DNA from 4 places in the Candidatus Pantoea soli genome. Region 1 is predicted to be linked to each of the others. Evidence: riboswitches for the same ligand, from Rfam matches in the RefSeq annotation. Region 1 holds a riboswitch; each other region holds the start of a gene.
The links. Region 1 has a riboswitch for thiamine pyrophosphate ahead of thiB (thiamine ABC transporter substrate binding subunit). Riboswitches for the same ligand answer to the same signal wherever they lie in the genome.

Region 1 (3,507 bases):
GGCGGTGGGCAGGATCTGGCGGCGCAGCCACGGCCACTCCAGCCAGTGAAACAGCCACCAGCCGCGCATGCCCAGCTGGGCTGCCAGCTGCCGCTGCTCAGCGGGAATGCTCTCCAGCGCCTGCAACAGCATGCGGGTGGCCAGCGGCAGATTAAAGAAAACGTGCGCCAGCAGAATGCCCTGCAGACCATAGGGAGAGAAATGATAAGAGAGGCCGAGCGCGGCACAGAGCTGCGCCAGCCAGCCAGTACGCCCGTAAACGCTCAGCAGGCCAAATACCGCCACCAGCACCGGCAGCACCAGCGTCATGGCGCACAGGCGCAGCAGCAGGGCGCGGCCAGGAAAACGGCGGCGATAGAGCGCCCGGGCCAGCGGTATGGCAGGCACGACCGAGCACAGCGCAGAGAGCAGGGCCTGTTCAAATGAAAAGGCCAGTACATGATGCAGATAGCTGTCGCTCAGCAGCGCCTGCCAGTCGGTGGCGGGTGCGGCGGCAAGCAGCGCGCCAAATGCCAGCAGCGCCACCGCACACAGCAGCAGCGCGCTGAACGCCCCCGGAATCAGCCAGCCGGGCATTAACGGCTGACGGCCTGTTGCCATGTACGAATCCAGGCGGCGCGGTGTTCAGCGACCTCGGCAGGGGTAAACTGCAGCGCGTCAGCCGGCACCGGCAGCGTGGCGTAACCGGCGGGCAGCGCGGTTTTGATCACCGGATACATCCAGTTGCCGGTGGGTATCGTCTGCTGGAAGGCCGGGGACACCATAAACTGCATAAACTGCTGAGCCAGCTGCGGCTGCTGGCTGCCGGCCAGTCGGGCGGCCACCTCCACCTGCAGATAATGTCCTTCGCTGAACGGCGCGGCTGCATACTGATCTTTCTTCTCTTCGATCAGATGGTAGGCGGGTGATGTGGTGTAGCTCAGCACCAGATCGCCTTCGCCTTTCAGAAACAGGCCGTAGGCTTCACTCCAGCCTTTGGTGACCGTTACGGTTTTGGCCGCCAGCTTTTGCCAGGCCTGATCCGCATGTTCGCCAAACACTTTCTGCATCCACAGCAGCAAGCCCAGCCCCGGCGTGCTGGTACGGGGATCTTCATAGATCACGCGCCATTTTTCCGGGCTTTCTGCCAGCTCCCGCAGGCTTTTGGGCGGATTTTTCAGTTTGGTTTTGTCGTAAACGAAGGCGAAATAGCCGTAATCGAACGGAATGAACGTGCTGTTGTGCCAGCCATCCGGCAGCTGCAGAGTGCGGGTATCTACCTGGCTGGGAGCGAACAGGCCGGTTTGTTCCGCCGCCTGGACCAGATTGTTATCCAGGCCCAGCACAATGTCGGCCTTGCTGTTTTTGCCTTCCATACGAACCCGGTTAAGCAGGGAAACGCCATCTTCCAGCGCCACGTATTTCAGTTCGCAACCGCACTGCGCTTCAAAGGCTTTTTTTACCGCCGGGCCGGGGCCCCATTCAGCGGCGAAGGAATCGTAGGTATAAACGGTGAGGACAGGTTTGGCAGCAAGCGCCGGTGCGCATACCAGCAGCAGCACGGGCAGAACTTTGTTTAACACTTTGCGCTCCTTGAGGAGAAGATAACGTTGAGTCGCAAAGGATCTGAGCAGCAGGCCTCTCAAATCCCTACGCCGGTACAAACCGGATCAGGTTCGACGGGTCTCTCTCAGCCAGTTATCCGGCACCCCGTTGAGAACGGCTTAGTGTAGTCACTTCTGTGACAGCGCGAAAGCCTCACAGATCCGGCGGGGCGAACCAGGCGGACTTGAAATCAAACCAGCCCAGCGTATTGAGGCGCACGCCACGCATGCTGCGCTGCCCTTCCAGCAGCAGCCAGTGATGGAACAGCGGATGCAGGTAGTTGTGGCTGACCAGCTGGCGGCTCCACTCCGCCAGCGGCAACGCATTGTCGCGCCAGCGTGCGGCATCGGCTGACCAGTCGAGCGGAACACAGTGCTGCATCAGCGGCAGCTCATACAGCTGCGCAAACAGTGCATACTCCAGCGGCAGGGTGAAATTGACGCTGCCCAGCCAGATATCGCTGTCGCCCGCGCCGGCATACCACTCTTCATAGCTGACTTCACGCGTTATCAGCGTGACACCCTGCTGCGCCAGCAGCGGGCGCAGCGCACTGGCAATGCCTTCGTGTTCAACGTGCTGGCTGTACCAGCTGAGCGTCAGCTGCGTCAGCCCCTGCGGTTTGCTGACGGGATCGAGATCGCGCCGGTGATGCCAGCGCGGCAGCAGGCCATAAGCCGGAAACCAGTAGCGCTGATAGCCCACGCCGGCATGATTCAGCAGCGCCACCGGATTCAGCAGATAGCTGACCCAGCGGCGGAAGTCGGCATCGCGTCCGCGTGCGGATCGCTGATCGTACAGCAGAAAGTAACAGCCTTCTTCCAGCCGGCTCTCCTCTGACTTTTCATCTGCGCTTTCCCCTTCCAGCTTTACACCGGCATAGACCAGCTCATCGCTGATCTCCGGTAACACCCAGATGGAGACGTCATCAATCAGCGCGCGGTAGCCAAAGTAGTCGTCAAAAGCGGCAATCTTCAGCTGCGTCTGCTGATTACGCACCACGCTGTAGGGGCCGGTGCCAACCGGCTGCGCTGCAAAGTTGGGCAGCGCGGGCCACTCGCGCGGCAGAATCATCGCACTGACGCTGCCCAGCAGCCATGGCAGCCAGCGATCCGGCTGGCTGAGATGAATATCCAGCGTCCACGGAGCCGGCGCGTGCAGGCGGACCAGATGGGAAAACAGCGGCTGGCTGCGCACCCGTTCCAGCGAGGCGATAACATCCTCCATCGCCAGTTCGCGGCCGTGATGAAAGCGAATGGCCGGGCGCAGAAAGAAGCGCCAGTGCAGCGGAGACGTTTGCTGCCAGTGGTGCGCGATATCCGGTTCAATTTCCCCGTTTTCCTCATTTACCCGCGTCAGGCCGCTGAAAATCTGCCGTGCCAGATGGGTTTCCGAGCGGCGCAGCGGCGAACCCGGCAGCAGGCTGGGCAGCGGACGGTAGTAAAGCACGCGCAGAATATGTTTGCCCTGCCGGAAGCTGCGTCCCAGATGGGCGGCAATCATCTGCCGCACCTGATGCTTATCGCCGACCAGCTGAACCAGCTGGTCAATCCGATCCTGCTCCAGCAGTTCGTCGGCGCGCTGCTGCTGCAGTGCCAGTCCGGTGCAGCAGAAACGCAGCTGCGAACGTTTGCCGCGTCCGGCCTCCGCCTGCCACTGCAGCCAGCCCGCCTGCTGCATGGCAGCGAGCAGGTTGCGCATATGGCGACGCGAGCAGTGCAGCCGCGCGGCCAGCTCCTGCAGCGTGATCGCCTGATCCTCCCCCTGACAGTGTTGCCACAGGCGGATAAATTGCTGCTGCAGACGGGCAGAAGACATAAAAGGGGAACTCCTTTGCGACATCGCTCAGTTTTTACTGCCTCATATTAAAGGCATACTGCCTGCAACGGAAAGAGCGGGAGGCATTCATACATGAATGGCGCTCAT
Region 2 (3,507 bases), 480 kb from region 1:
CTCTCTTCCATCACTTCCCGCGCTACCGCCTGCTCCAGCGTTTCGCCGACTTCAACAAAACCCGCCAGCACGGTGTAGATGCTGTTGCGATGACGGGCGTGATTTGCCAGCAGGATCTCTTCACCGCGGCGGATCGCCACGATAATGCAGGGCGCAATCTGCGGATAGTAGCGTTCATGGCAGTGGTGACACAGGCAGGCGAACTCGCGCTTACTGAACTGCATTTCATGACCGCAGTATCCACACCAGCGATGCGAACGGTAAAATTCTGCCAGCTGCACACCGCGTCCGGCCAGCTGGAACAGGCCGACATCTTCGTCGATCAGCTGACGAACAGAGGCCATGCTTTCCGGACGCGCTTCACGTATCAGCCAGACATTTTCCCCCAGCCATTCGCCGATCTGCAGTCCCTGACAGCCCACCAGACCAAATTCTGCGGCTAAGCCATGCGGCAACGCGCCCTGCGGCAACCAAAGTTTCTGTTCCGAGCTGACAATCCACCAGCCAGCGTCTACGCTTGAGATCTCACGTTGCATCTTAATCGTTGTCCTTAGCGTCAAATGGCACGCTGAAATCATGCTGTTAAGTGTGTGTAATAAACAACTATAACTCACCTGGAGTCCCGTATGCTTACCCAGTTAGATAACCTGACCAGGCGTGTAGGTGGCGGTAATGAATTCGTCGACGCCTGGTTGCGCGACCGCCGGCAACTGCTTGTTGCTTACTACGCTTTAATTGGCATGAAGCCGCACAAAGAAGCGCTGAGCGCGCTGGATGAAGAGGCGCTGGACGGTTTCTGTCACTATCTGGTCGACTATCTCTCTGCTGGCCACTTTGGTATTTATGAACGCATCATCAAAGAGATGGAAGGCGACAGCCCGATGATTGCGTCCGCACAGATTTTTCCGGCGCTGGAGAGCAACACCGACCGCATCATGCAGCTGTATGACAGTCATCTGCAGCAGGCGATCAATGACGACAACTGCGTGGATTTCCAGCAGGCGCTGTCGGAAGTCGGTGAAGCGCTGGAGTCGCGTTTTACCCTGGAAGATAAACTGATTCAGCTTGCCTGGGATAACCAGCTGGCGCGCCCGCCGGTCGCCAACGACAGCACCATTGCCCGTCCCGCTTAAGCCGGCGCGGTGGTAAAAAACTTGTGATTCCTGAAAACCCCTCTTATGCTGAGTGGGTTTTTTTATGCCTGCCAGAGGCATAACGTTGGGGGTGTCGCTGCAGCAGCGGACACCCTGAGACGTACACCTTGTCGGAGTGCCCTATCGGGCTGAGACCGTTCATTCGGGATCCGCGGAACCTGATCAGGTTAGTACCTGCGAAGGGAACAAGAGTAGTCAGTATCAGCGTGTGGCTGGCGTTCCGCCGGTAACGGCACGCTTACTCCTTCCGGACTCCGGACAAGCAACTTCCCCTTAATGACAGGAAATTTGCTATGTCTGATGCTAAACCTTCTCGTCGCGAGCAACGCGCCCGGGCGCAGGAATTCATTGATTCACTGCAGGGAACCGCGTTCCCCAATTCAACGCGTATCTGGATCACCGGCAGCCGGCCGGATATCCGGGTGCCGATGCGTGAAATCCAGCTCAGCCCTACCCACACTGGCGGTACGAAAGATCAGCCGCATTACGCCGAAAATGAACCAGTGCCGGTCTATGACACCGCCGGCGCATATGGCGATCCGGCGGCGGCCATTGATGTCCATCGCGGCCTGGCGAAACTGCGCGCCGGCTGGATCGAAGAGCGTGGCGACAGCGAAACGCTGCGCCAGCAAAGTTCCGCCTACACCCAGCAGCGTCTTGCCGATGACGGCCTTGACCACCTGCGCTTTGAACACCTGCCCCAACCGCGCCGCGCCATTCGTGGCCGGCGGGTTACCCAACTGCACTATGCGCGCCAGGGCATCATTACGCCCGAGATGGAGTTTATTGCCCTGCGCGAGAACATGGGCCGTGAACGCATTCGCAGCGAAGTGCTGTTACAGCAGCATCCGGGCCACAGTTTTGGCGCGCAGCTGCCGCAAAATATCACCCCGGAGTTTGTCCGCCAGGAAGTGGCCAGCGGCCGCGCCATTATTCCGGCCAATATCAATCACCCGGAATCGGAACCGATGATTATCGGACGAAATTTCCTGGTGAAGGTTAACGCCAACATTGGCAACTCTGCGGTCAGCTCCTCAATCGAAGAGGAAGTGGAAAAGCTGGTGTGGGCAACGCGCTGGGGGGCGGATACGGTAATGGATCTCTCTACCGGCCGCTATATCCATGAAACGCGCGAATGGATTCTGCGTAACAGTCCGGTGCCCATTGGCACCGTGCCCATCTATCAGGCGCTGGAAAAAGTGAACGGGATTGCCGAAGATCTGAGCTGGGCAGTTTTCCGCGACACGCTTCTGGAGCAGGCAGAACAGGGCGTCGATTACTTTACTATTCACGCGGGCGTACTGCTGCGTTATGTGCCAATGACCGCGAAGCGCCTGACCGGTATCGTTTCACGCGGCGGCTCGATCATGGCGAAATGGTGCCTGTCGCACCATCAGGAGAACTTCCTGTATCAGCACTTCCGCGAGATTTGCGAAATCTGCGCCGCTTACGATGTCTCGCTGTCGCTGGGCGACGGTCTGCGTCCGGGTTCAGTGCAGGATGCCAACGATGAAGCCCAGTTCGCCGAACTGCGCACGCTGGGCGAGCTGACGCAAATTGCCTGGGAATACGATGTACAGGTGATGATTGAAGGCCCGGGTCATGTGCCAATGCAGATGATTCGCCGCAATATGACCGAGCAGCTGGAACACTGCCACGAAGCGCCATTTTACACGCTTGGCCCTCTGACCACGGATATTGCGCCGGGCTACGATCATTTCACTTCCGGCATTGGTGCCGCCATGATCGGCTGGTTTGGCTGCGCCATGCTGTGCTACGTCACGCCGAAAGAGCATCTGGGCCTGCCCAACAAAGAGGATGTGAAGCAGGGGCTGATTACCTACAAGATCGCTGCCCACGCGGCCGATCTTGCCAAAGGCCATCCCGGCGCGCAGATCCGCGATAACGCTATGTCGAAAGCGCGCTTTGAATTTCGCTGGGAGGATCAGTTTAATCTCGCCCTTGATCCGCATACGGCACGCGCTTTTCATGATGAGACACTGCCACAGGAGTCCGGCAAAGTGGCGCACTTCTGCTCAATGTGTGGCCCGAAATTCTGCTCAATGAAAATCACCCAGGAGGTGCGGGAATTTGCTGCCCGCCAGGAAGCGGAGGCGCAGCCGGTGGCGATCGGCATGGCACAGATGTCCGATGCCTTCCGCAGCCGCGGCGGCGAACTCTATCACGCCGCCGATGCCCTGAAAGAGGAATAATCATGACACACGCTTTTCCCGCGACCGCCCCGCAGCTGGGGCTCTATCCGGTGGTCGACAGCACGGCGTGGATCGCACGCCTGCTGGACGCCGGGGTGCGGACTATCCAGCTGCGCATTAAAGATCGTCAGGAGCATGAG
Region 3 (3,507 bases), on a different replicon from region 1:
CGATGAAAGTGCGCGGGGTACTGACTGGCTCAGCGGTGGCGTTTCAGTGGATCTGTAATGCTGCGGTGGCCTTTGCCTTCCCGCCGCTGCTGTCGCTGGTGGGCAATAACGCCTTCTTCATTTTTGCCGGGATTAACGTGGCATCGCTGATTTTTGTCATGCTGGTGCTGCCGGAAACGCGCGGCAAATCACTGGAGCAAATTGAAACGCACATGCGTGAACGCTTCGGTGACGCGGCGGCAGACGCGTCTTCTGCGGCATAATCCTGCGGCGATTATTCGTTGTCGACCGTGCGGCGCTTTGCCTCACGGCGACAACGTTCCGAGCAATACTGCACCTGCTCCCAGCACTTCTCCCACTTTTTCCGCCAGGTCATGGGTTTGTGACACTGTTTGCAGTAGCGCACTGGCAGCGATTGCTTGTTGCCTTTAAACGTCTTCATCCGCCTTTTTCTCCACGCATTACTTCGCTGCCGCCGTTGTCATTCAGCTGCACGTTTTATTGCCGTTTTACTAATAATCTTCCATCGCGATAAAAGCGCGTGTGCGACTGCTTAATTAAGCAGCAGTGCAAACAGGGCCGCATTAAAATAGGAATTTTTACCTGTATTACTTTTTGCCGGCCTATTATATTGCCGACTGACGATGTACCGTCTGCCAGGGATACGGCGCACAAACAACAATCAAATTAACATAATGACATTCCATTAGCATTAATGGTAATGAGGATTTTAATGCTTTTAAAACGCAGCCTGAGTATTGCCGTGGTATTACTGGTGACCTTATCTGTAACCGCGTGTGGCATGTCACACCGTGGCCGAAACACCGCGATTGGCGCGGGTGTGGGTGCCGTGGGTGGCGCTGTTCTGACTGGCGGCAGCACCTTTGGTACGCTGGGCGGTGCAGCCATTGGCGGCCTGATCGGTCATGAAGTAAGCCGCTAATTTTAGTTTGTTGCAACGGTTTCATTATTTTAATAAATAGTGAAACCGTTAAATTCATTTATTGTTTTCGCGGCTTCCTTCCGCACCGTATAAACCAGATTGCTTTTCCGTACGCAATAAACCCTGCACAGATTTCGCTTAAATTCGGTACAGGGTGGTAATACCATCATCCTGCTGCAGCCTTTACTCCACCACAAGCTGATGAATAGCCAGCGCGGCGCGAGCGGCTTCCTGACCTTTTTTAATGAAATGGTCGCGATAGAAGTTTTCAATTACCTCTGCCGGCTGGAAATTGTGCGGCGTTAGCGACACCGAAAACACCGGTACATTGGTGGTCAGCTGCACGTTCATCAGGCCATCCACAACCGCCTGCGCGACAAAATCATGGCGATAAATGCCGCCGTCCACCACCAGCGCCGCGCAAACAATCGCATCATAGTTGCCGGTTTCAGCCAGACGTTTTGCCAGCAGTGGCATTTCAAAGGCGCCGGGAACATCAAAGGTTTTCAGCTGATGTTCAACCTGCTGTTCTGCCAGGGCCTGGCGGAATCCCACCAGCGCATTATTCACTATCTCGTTGTGCCATCCCGCTTTAATAAAGGCGATTCTGAAGGTATGCATAGGGCTTCCATAAGTAGCTGAAAAAAGCATAAGTGAATAAAAAATCTGTGATTTTTTTCACTCAGGCAAGGTGATTCTGGTATATCACATGTCGCGCGTGCGATCCACCACGCCCGACGCGCTGCTTGACGTCCGGCAGCGCCTGCAATACAAATAGAGCCGTCGGGGGAGTCTCGCCACAGAGACTGAGAGGCTGATAGCGCACTGCGCGGTTCAGCGACCCTTTGAACCTGACCCAGTTGATACTGGCGTAGGAAGACTGACGGCGTGCTGTAACGCGCTGTCTGGCGCAGAGCGGCATCCTGCCTTCGCGCTATCCCTTCTCCTGTATCCACGGGTCTCAGTCAACACTGAGAGGCCGATGTGAATTTCCTTCTGATTGCGGAACCGGCATTGTGAGCCGCTGGAGCGTACTGGGCTGCGGCGTGGCCGGTCTTTGTGTGGCAACCCTGCTGGCTGAACAAGGCGAAACCGTTGAGGTTTTCGGCGATGCATCCCGCCGTCCCGCCTCCTGGTTTGCCGGCGGGATGTTAGCCCCCTGGTGTGAAGCGGAAAGCGCCCCTGCGGATGTCATTCGCCTGGGACAACACGCCGCCGGGTGGTGGCAGCAGCGGGTCAGCGGCGTGGCGCACCGCGGTACGCTGGTGGTTGCGCCAGCGCGGGACAGCAACGAGCTGACGCGGTTTGCCCGCATGACAGAGCAGCACCAGTGGGTGAATCCTGCAGAGCTGGAGCCGGCGCTGGACGGGCGCTTTGCCCGCGGGCTGTTTTTTGCCCGTGAGGCGCACCTCGATCCGCGCATAGCGCTGACGGAACTGCGCGAACGCCTGCTGCAGCGTGGCGTATGCTTTGACGCCACTGCACCCTCCGGACGCATCATTGACTGCCGGGGTATTCACGCGCAGCCCGCACTGCCGCGTCTGCGAGCTGTGCGCGGTGAGATGCTGATCCTGCACAGCGATGAGCTGCACTTTTCCCGCCCGATCCGTTTACTGCATCCCCGCTTTCCCTGCTACCTGGTGCCGCGCCAGGGCGGGCATCTGATGCTGGGTGCCACCATGGTAGAGAGCCAGGATGCCAGCCCGATCAGCGCCCGCGCCATGATGGAGCTGCTGAGTGCCGCCTGGGCGCTGCACCCGGCGCTGGCCGAGGCGCGAATTATCGAAAGCGCCAGCGGACTGCGTCCGGCCTATCCGGATAACCTGCCGGAAATCCATTTTCACAATGAAACGTTTTACCTTAACGGCCTGTATCGGCACGGCTTTTTACTGGCACCGATGCTGGCAGAACAGCTGATGCAGCGCCTTTCCGGAGAAGTGATAAATGAATATTCAGCTTAACGGCCGTGAAATAACAACAACGGCGCGCACGCTGCGGGAGCTGCTGGCCGAACAGCAGATTGATGCAGGCTGTGTCGCCAGCGCGGTCAACGGCCAGTTTGTGCCCAGAAATCAGTATGACAGCCTGCAGCTGGAAGAGGGCTGTCAGCTGGAAGTGCTGTCACCAATGCAGGGAGGATAACGATGTTTTACGATTTTGCCGGCACTTCCCGCTTCCTGCTGGGCACCGCAGGTTACCCGTCACCTGCGGTGCTGCAGCAGGCCATTGCGGCTTCCGGCACCGGGATCATCACCGTCAGCCTGCGCCGCGAAGGCGCCGCCGGGGCGGCGTTTCGCGAGCTGCTGACCGGCCTGAAGCTGCGTATTCTGCCTAACACCGCGGGTTGCCATACTGTTAAAGAGGCGGTCACCACTGCGCATATGGCGCGTGAGCTGTTTGATACGCGCTGGATCAAACTGGAGGTGATTGGTCATGCCGACACCCTGCAGCCGGACCCGTTTGCGCTGGTGGAAGCGGCCCGCATCCTGTGTGAGGACGGGTTTCAGGTATTTCCTTACACCACGGAAGATCTCATTGTCGGTGAAAAGCTGCTGGAAGCGGGC
Region 4 (3,507 bases), 1.7 Mb from region 1:
CGGGCTCTCACTGTGCTGCAGATGGCCGCCTTTCATCAGCACCGCCTCGCAGCCCAGATCCAGCAATGCAGCGCCCTGCTGCAGCATGCTCTTTTCATCCTGCGCCACGGCACACCCCAGCAGCGCGGCGGCTTCCGGCAGATTCGGCGTGATCAGCGACACCTGCGGCAGCAGCCGTTCGCGGATAGCGGCAACCGCCTCCGGTGCCAGCAGCGCATCGCCGCTTTTAGCAATCATGACCGTATCCAGCACCACAAACGGCAAACGGGCGCGATTCAGCTTCTCCGCCACCACCTCCACCACCGCCGTTTCCGCCAGCATGCCAATTTTCGCCGCATCAATGCGCACGTCGTCCAGCACGGAATCCAGCTGAGCCCCGACAAATTCCGGCGCAATGCGATACACCGACTGCACGCCGCAGGTGTTTTGCGCCACCAGCGCGGTGATGACGCTGGTGCCGTACGCACCCAGCGCGGAGAAGGCTTTGAGATCGGCCTGGATCCCGGCACCGCCGCTGGGATCGGTGCCGGCAATGGTCAGCGCGTTGATCCGTTTCATACTGCTACCTCCAGCGTCCACAGCGCGTCGATAAAGGCCGCAACAAAGCTGCCCGGCCCGGCCACGCTGCGAGCCGCCTGTTCGCCGGCCAGCGCCATCACGCCACAGGCGGCGGCGATATGCTGCAGCCTGTCGCCCGGCAGGCTGGCAAAGGCGGCGACCACAGCCGATAGCGCACAGCCGGTGCCCACCACGCGCGTCATCAGCGGACTGCCGCCTGGAATAGCCAGCATCCGGCTGCCGTCGGTGACGTAATCCACTTCACCGGTTACCGCGACAAGGGTGCGGTAACGCTGCGCCAGCGCCGCGGCGGCATCGAGTGCGGCATCCGCCTGGTGCACGCTGTCCACCCCGCGCCCGCCAGCCGACTGCTGTGCCAGCGCCAGAATCTCTGAGGCGTTACCGCGAATGGCGGCGGGCTGCAGCGGCAGCAGCTGCTGGCAGAATTCCGTGCGCAATGTCAGCGCGCCCACGGCGACCGGGTCCAGTGTCCACGGCTTGCCGGCCTGCTGCGCCGCCTTTACGGCGGTCAGCATCGCTGCGCTGCGCTCCCGCGTCAGGGTGCCGACATTGATCACCAGCGCATCGGCAAAGCCGGCAAATTGCGCCGCTTCCTGCGCATCAATCACCATTGCGGGTGAGGCGCGCAGCGCCAGCAGCACATTCGCGGTAAAGGTTTGTACCACATCGTTGGTCATGCAGTGCACCAGCGGTGCCTGCTGACGCAGCAGCAGCAGTGAGTGCGCAAGCTGCGCGGAGGAGAGAAGGTCAGGCTGTGTCATAACGCTCCTAACCGGCGATCAAGAAGGCGAATGCGGTCAGGCATCTGACTTCCCTACGCTGGCATTATCCAGATCAGGTAATACGGGTTTTTCTCAGCCTTCACAAAGAAGGGCACCCCGAGTCATGCACGCAATGCGCGCGCGTCACCAGCATAATCGCAGCGAATCGGCTTGTAAATCATGTGGGTGCTGGCCAGAAAGCGGGCGCAGATCAGGTTGAAGCGTGCGCCGGAAATGCGTAAACCGCGGTGCCGATCAAAAAAGCCTGTCTGCGCAGAGGGGTCTCCGCAGCGCTATTGTGATTGAACAGGGGCAAAACCGGCTATTTTTTCCTCACCTGCTCTCGGTTTGATGCGCGTCAAACTGCGGCGCGGCAGAAAACGGCCTAATCCCTCTCCGGACATTCTTCACTGGCCTCACTGCTCCGGATATCTGCATGTTGTCAAAACTGTTTAGTCTGATTCCCCATGGCCACCGCTGGCATCGCATCAGGATTTCCCGCAAAGGCGCCCTGCGTCCCGGCAGCCGCGCCGGCCTTGCCACGCACATCACCGCACGCTGCCAGCGTTGCGGGGCGCGGATAGAGAAAATCTATTATCGCGATATCAGTGATGCGCAGGCGCGGCGCTGGCTGGGATAAAAAAAAGCCCCGCAACACAGGTTGCGGGGCGGTTGCGTGGCTATCGCAAAATCTTATTCAGCCGGTTGCGTGCGGATCAGGTAATCAAAGGCGCTGAGTGACGCTTTCGCTCCTTCACCGCTGGCAATGATGATCTGCTTGTACGGCACGGTGGTGCAGTCACCGGCCGCGAACACCCCTTTCAGGCTGGTTTCGCATTTTGCATCGATGATGATCTCACCCATGCGGTTGCGCTCCACTGCCCCTTCAAGGAAGCCGGTATTCGGCAGCAGACCAATCTGCACGAAAATGCCGCTGAGGGCAAGGTCGTGGCTGGTCTGCGTGGTGCGATCAATATAGCTCAGGCCGGTGACTTTGCTGCCGTCGCCTTTTACTTCCGTGGTCTGCGCATTCAGAATCACATCTACGTTTTTCAGGCTGCGCAGCTTATCCTGCAGCACTTTGTCGGCGCGCATTTCACCTGCGAACTCCAGCAGCGTAACGTGCTCGACAATCCCGGCCAGGTCGATAGCAGCTTCAACGCCGGAGTTACCGCCGCCGATGACAGCGGTGCGCTTGCCTTTAAACAGCGGGCCATCGCAGTGCGGGCAGTAGGTTACGCCTTTGGTGCGATACTGCTCCTCACCCGGTACGCCCATGTTGCGCCAGCGTGCTCCGGTGGCAATGATGATGCTGCGTGATTTCAGCACCGCGCCAGAGGCGGTTTCAATGGCGTGCAGGCCGCCCTCTTTCGCCGCAGGAATCAGCTTGATGGCGCTCTGGGTATCAATCACGTCCACATCGTAGTCGTCGACGTGTGCGCGCAGTGAACCTGCCAGTTTCGCCCCTTCGGTTTTCGGCACCGAAATGTAGTTTTCAATGTCTACGGTATCCAGCACCTGGCCGCCGAAGCGTTCGCCCATCAGGCCGGTACGGATGCCTTTACGCGCAGAATAAATGGCTGCCGCTGCACCTGCCGGGCCGCTGCCGACAATCAGCACGTCGTAAGCGGCACGCTTGTTCAGCTCTTCCGCGGCGCGCTTATCCGCATTGGTGTCAACCTTGCCGACAATTTCTGCCAGGCTCATGCGGCCCTGACCAAACTCGTTGCCATTCAGGTACACCGCCGGCACGCCCATAACATTGCGCTCGGTGATTTCATTCTGGAACATACCGCCGTCAATTGCCGTGTGGCTGATGCGCGGGTTCAGAATCGCCATCAGGTTCAGCGCCTGCACCACGTCCGGGCAGTTGTGGCAGGAGAGCGAATAATAGGTTTCAAAATGCAGGTCGGTATCCAGCGCCGCCACCTGATCCAGCAGGCTCTGCGCTTCTTTCGACGGATGCCCACCGGTCTGCAGCAGTGCCAGTACCAGTGAGGTAAATTCGTGGCCCATCGGCGAACCTGCAAAACGCGGGCCGCTGTGGCTGCCTGGGTTGGTGATCAGGAAAGAGGGTTTACGGACCGGGCGATCGTTCTCTTCACGGAAGCTGACTTTATCAGACAGGCTGGCGATATCCGTCAGCAGCGAACGGATCTCTGCGGAT

Region 2: linked by a shared signal. The riboswitch ahead of thiC (phosphomethylpyrimidine synthase ThiC) and the one ahead of thiB (thiamine ABC transporter substrate binding subunit) in region 1 are both predicted to bind thiamine pyrophosphate.
Region 3: linked by a shared signal. The riboswitch ahead of D8B20_RS19120 (FAD-dependent oxidoreductase) and the one ahead of thiB (thiamine ABC transporter substrate binding subunit) in region 1 are both predicted to bind thiamine pyrophosphate.
Region 4: linked by a shared signal. The riboswitch ahead of thiM (hydroxyethylthiazole kinase) and the one ahead of thiB (thiamine ABC transporter substrate binding subunit) in region 1 are both predicted to bind thiamine pyrophosphate.

Annotation. Positions count from the first base shown of each region.
Region 1 covers NZ_CP032702.1:703,981-707,487, forward strand. Annotated here, with positions in the region: gene thiP (thiamine/thiamine pyrophosphate ABC transporter permease ThiP) at 1-600, opposite strand, end outside; gene thiB (thiamine ABC transporter substrate binding subunit) at 576-1,562, opposite strand; TPP riboswitch at 1,609-1,702, opposite strand; gene sgrR (HTH-type transcriptional regulator SgrR) at 1,738-3,399, opposite strand.
Region 2 covers NZ_CP032702.1:224,530-228,036, reverse strand. Annotated here, with positions in the region: gene nudC (NAD(+) diphosphatase) at 1-536, opposite strand, end outside; gene rsd (sigma D regulator) at 627-1,133, shown strand; TPP riboswitch at 1,256-1,356, shown strand; gene thiC (phosphomethylpyrimidine synthase ThiC) at 1,448-3,367, shown strand; gene thiE (thiamine phosphate synthase) at 3,370-3,507, shown strand, end outside.
Region 3 covers NZ_CP032703.1:378,705-382,211, reverse strand. Annotated here, with positions in the region: gene D8B20_RS19140 (sugar porter family MFS transporter) at 1-263, shown strand, start outside; gene D8B20_RS19135 (DUF2256 domain-containing protein) at 275-442, opposite strand; gene D8B20_RS19130 (YMGG-like glycine zipper-containing protein) at 734-943, shown strand; gene D8B20_RS19125 (6,7-dimethyl-8-ribityllumazine synthase) at 1,127-1,564, opposite strand; TPP riboswitch at 1,719-1,838, shown strand; gene D8B20_RS19120 (FAD-dependent oxidoreductase) at 1,960-2,904, shown strand; gene thiS (sulfur carrier protein ThiS) at 2,888-3,085, shown strand; gene D8B20_RS19110 (thiazole synthase) at 3,088-3,507, shown strand, end outside.
Region 4 covers NZ_CP032702.1:2,415,216-2,418,722, forward strand. Annotated here, with positions in the region: gene thiD (bifunctional hydroxymethylpyrimidine kinase/phosphomethylpyrimidine kinase) at 1-558, opposite strand, end outside; gene thiM (hydroxyethylthiazole kinase) at 555-1,340, opposite strand; TPP riboswitch at 1,374-1,470, opposite strand; gene D8B20_RS11240 (hypothetical protein) at 1,777-1,980, shown strand; gene ahpF (alkyl hydroperoxide reductase subunit F) at 2,034-3,507, opposite strand, start outside.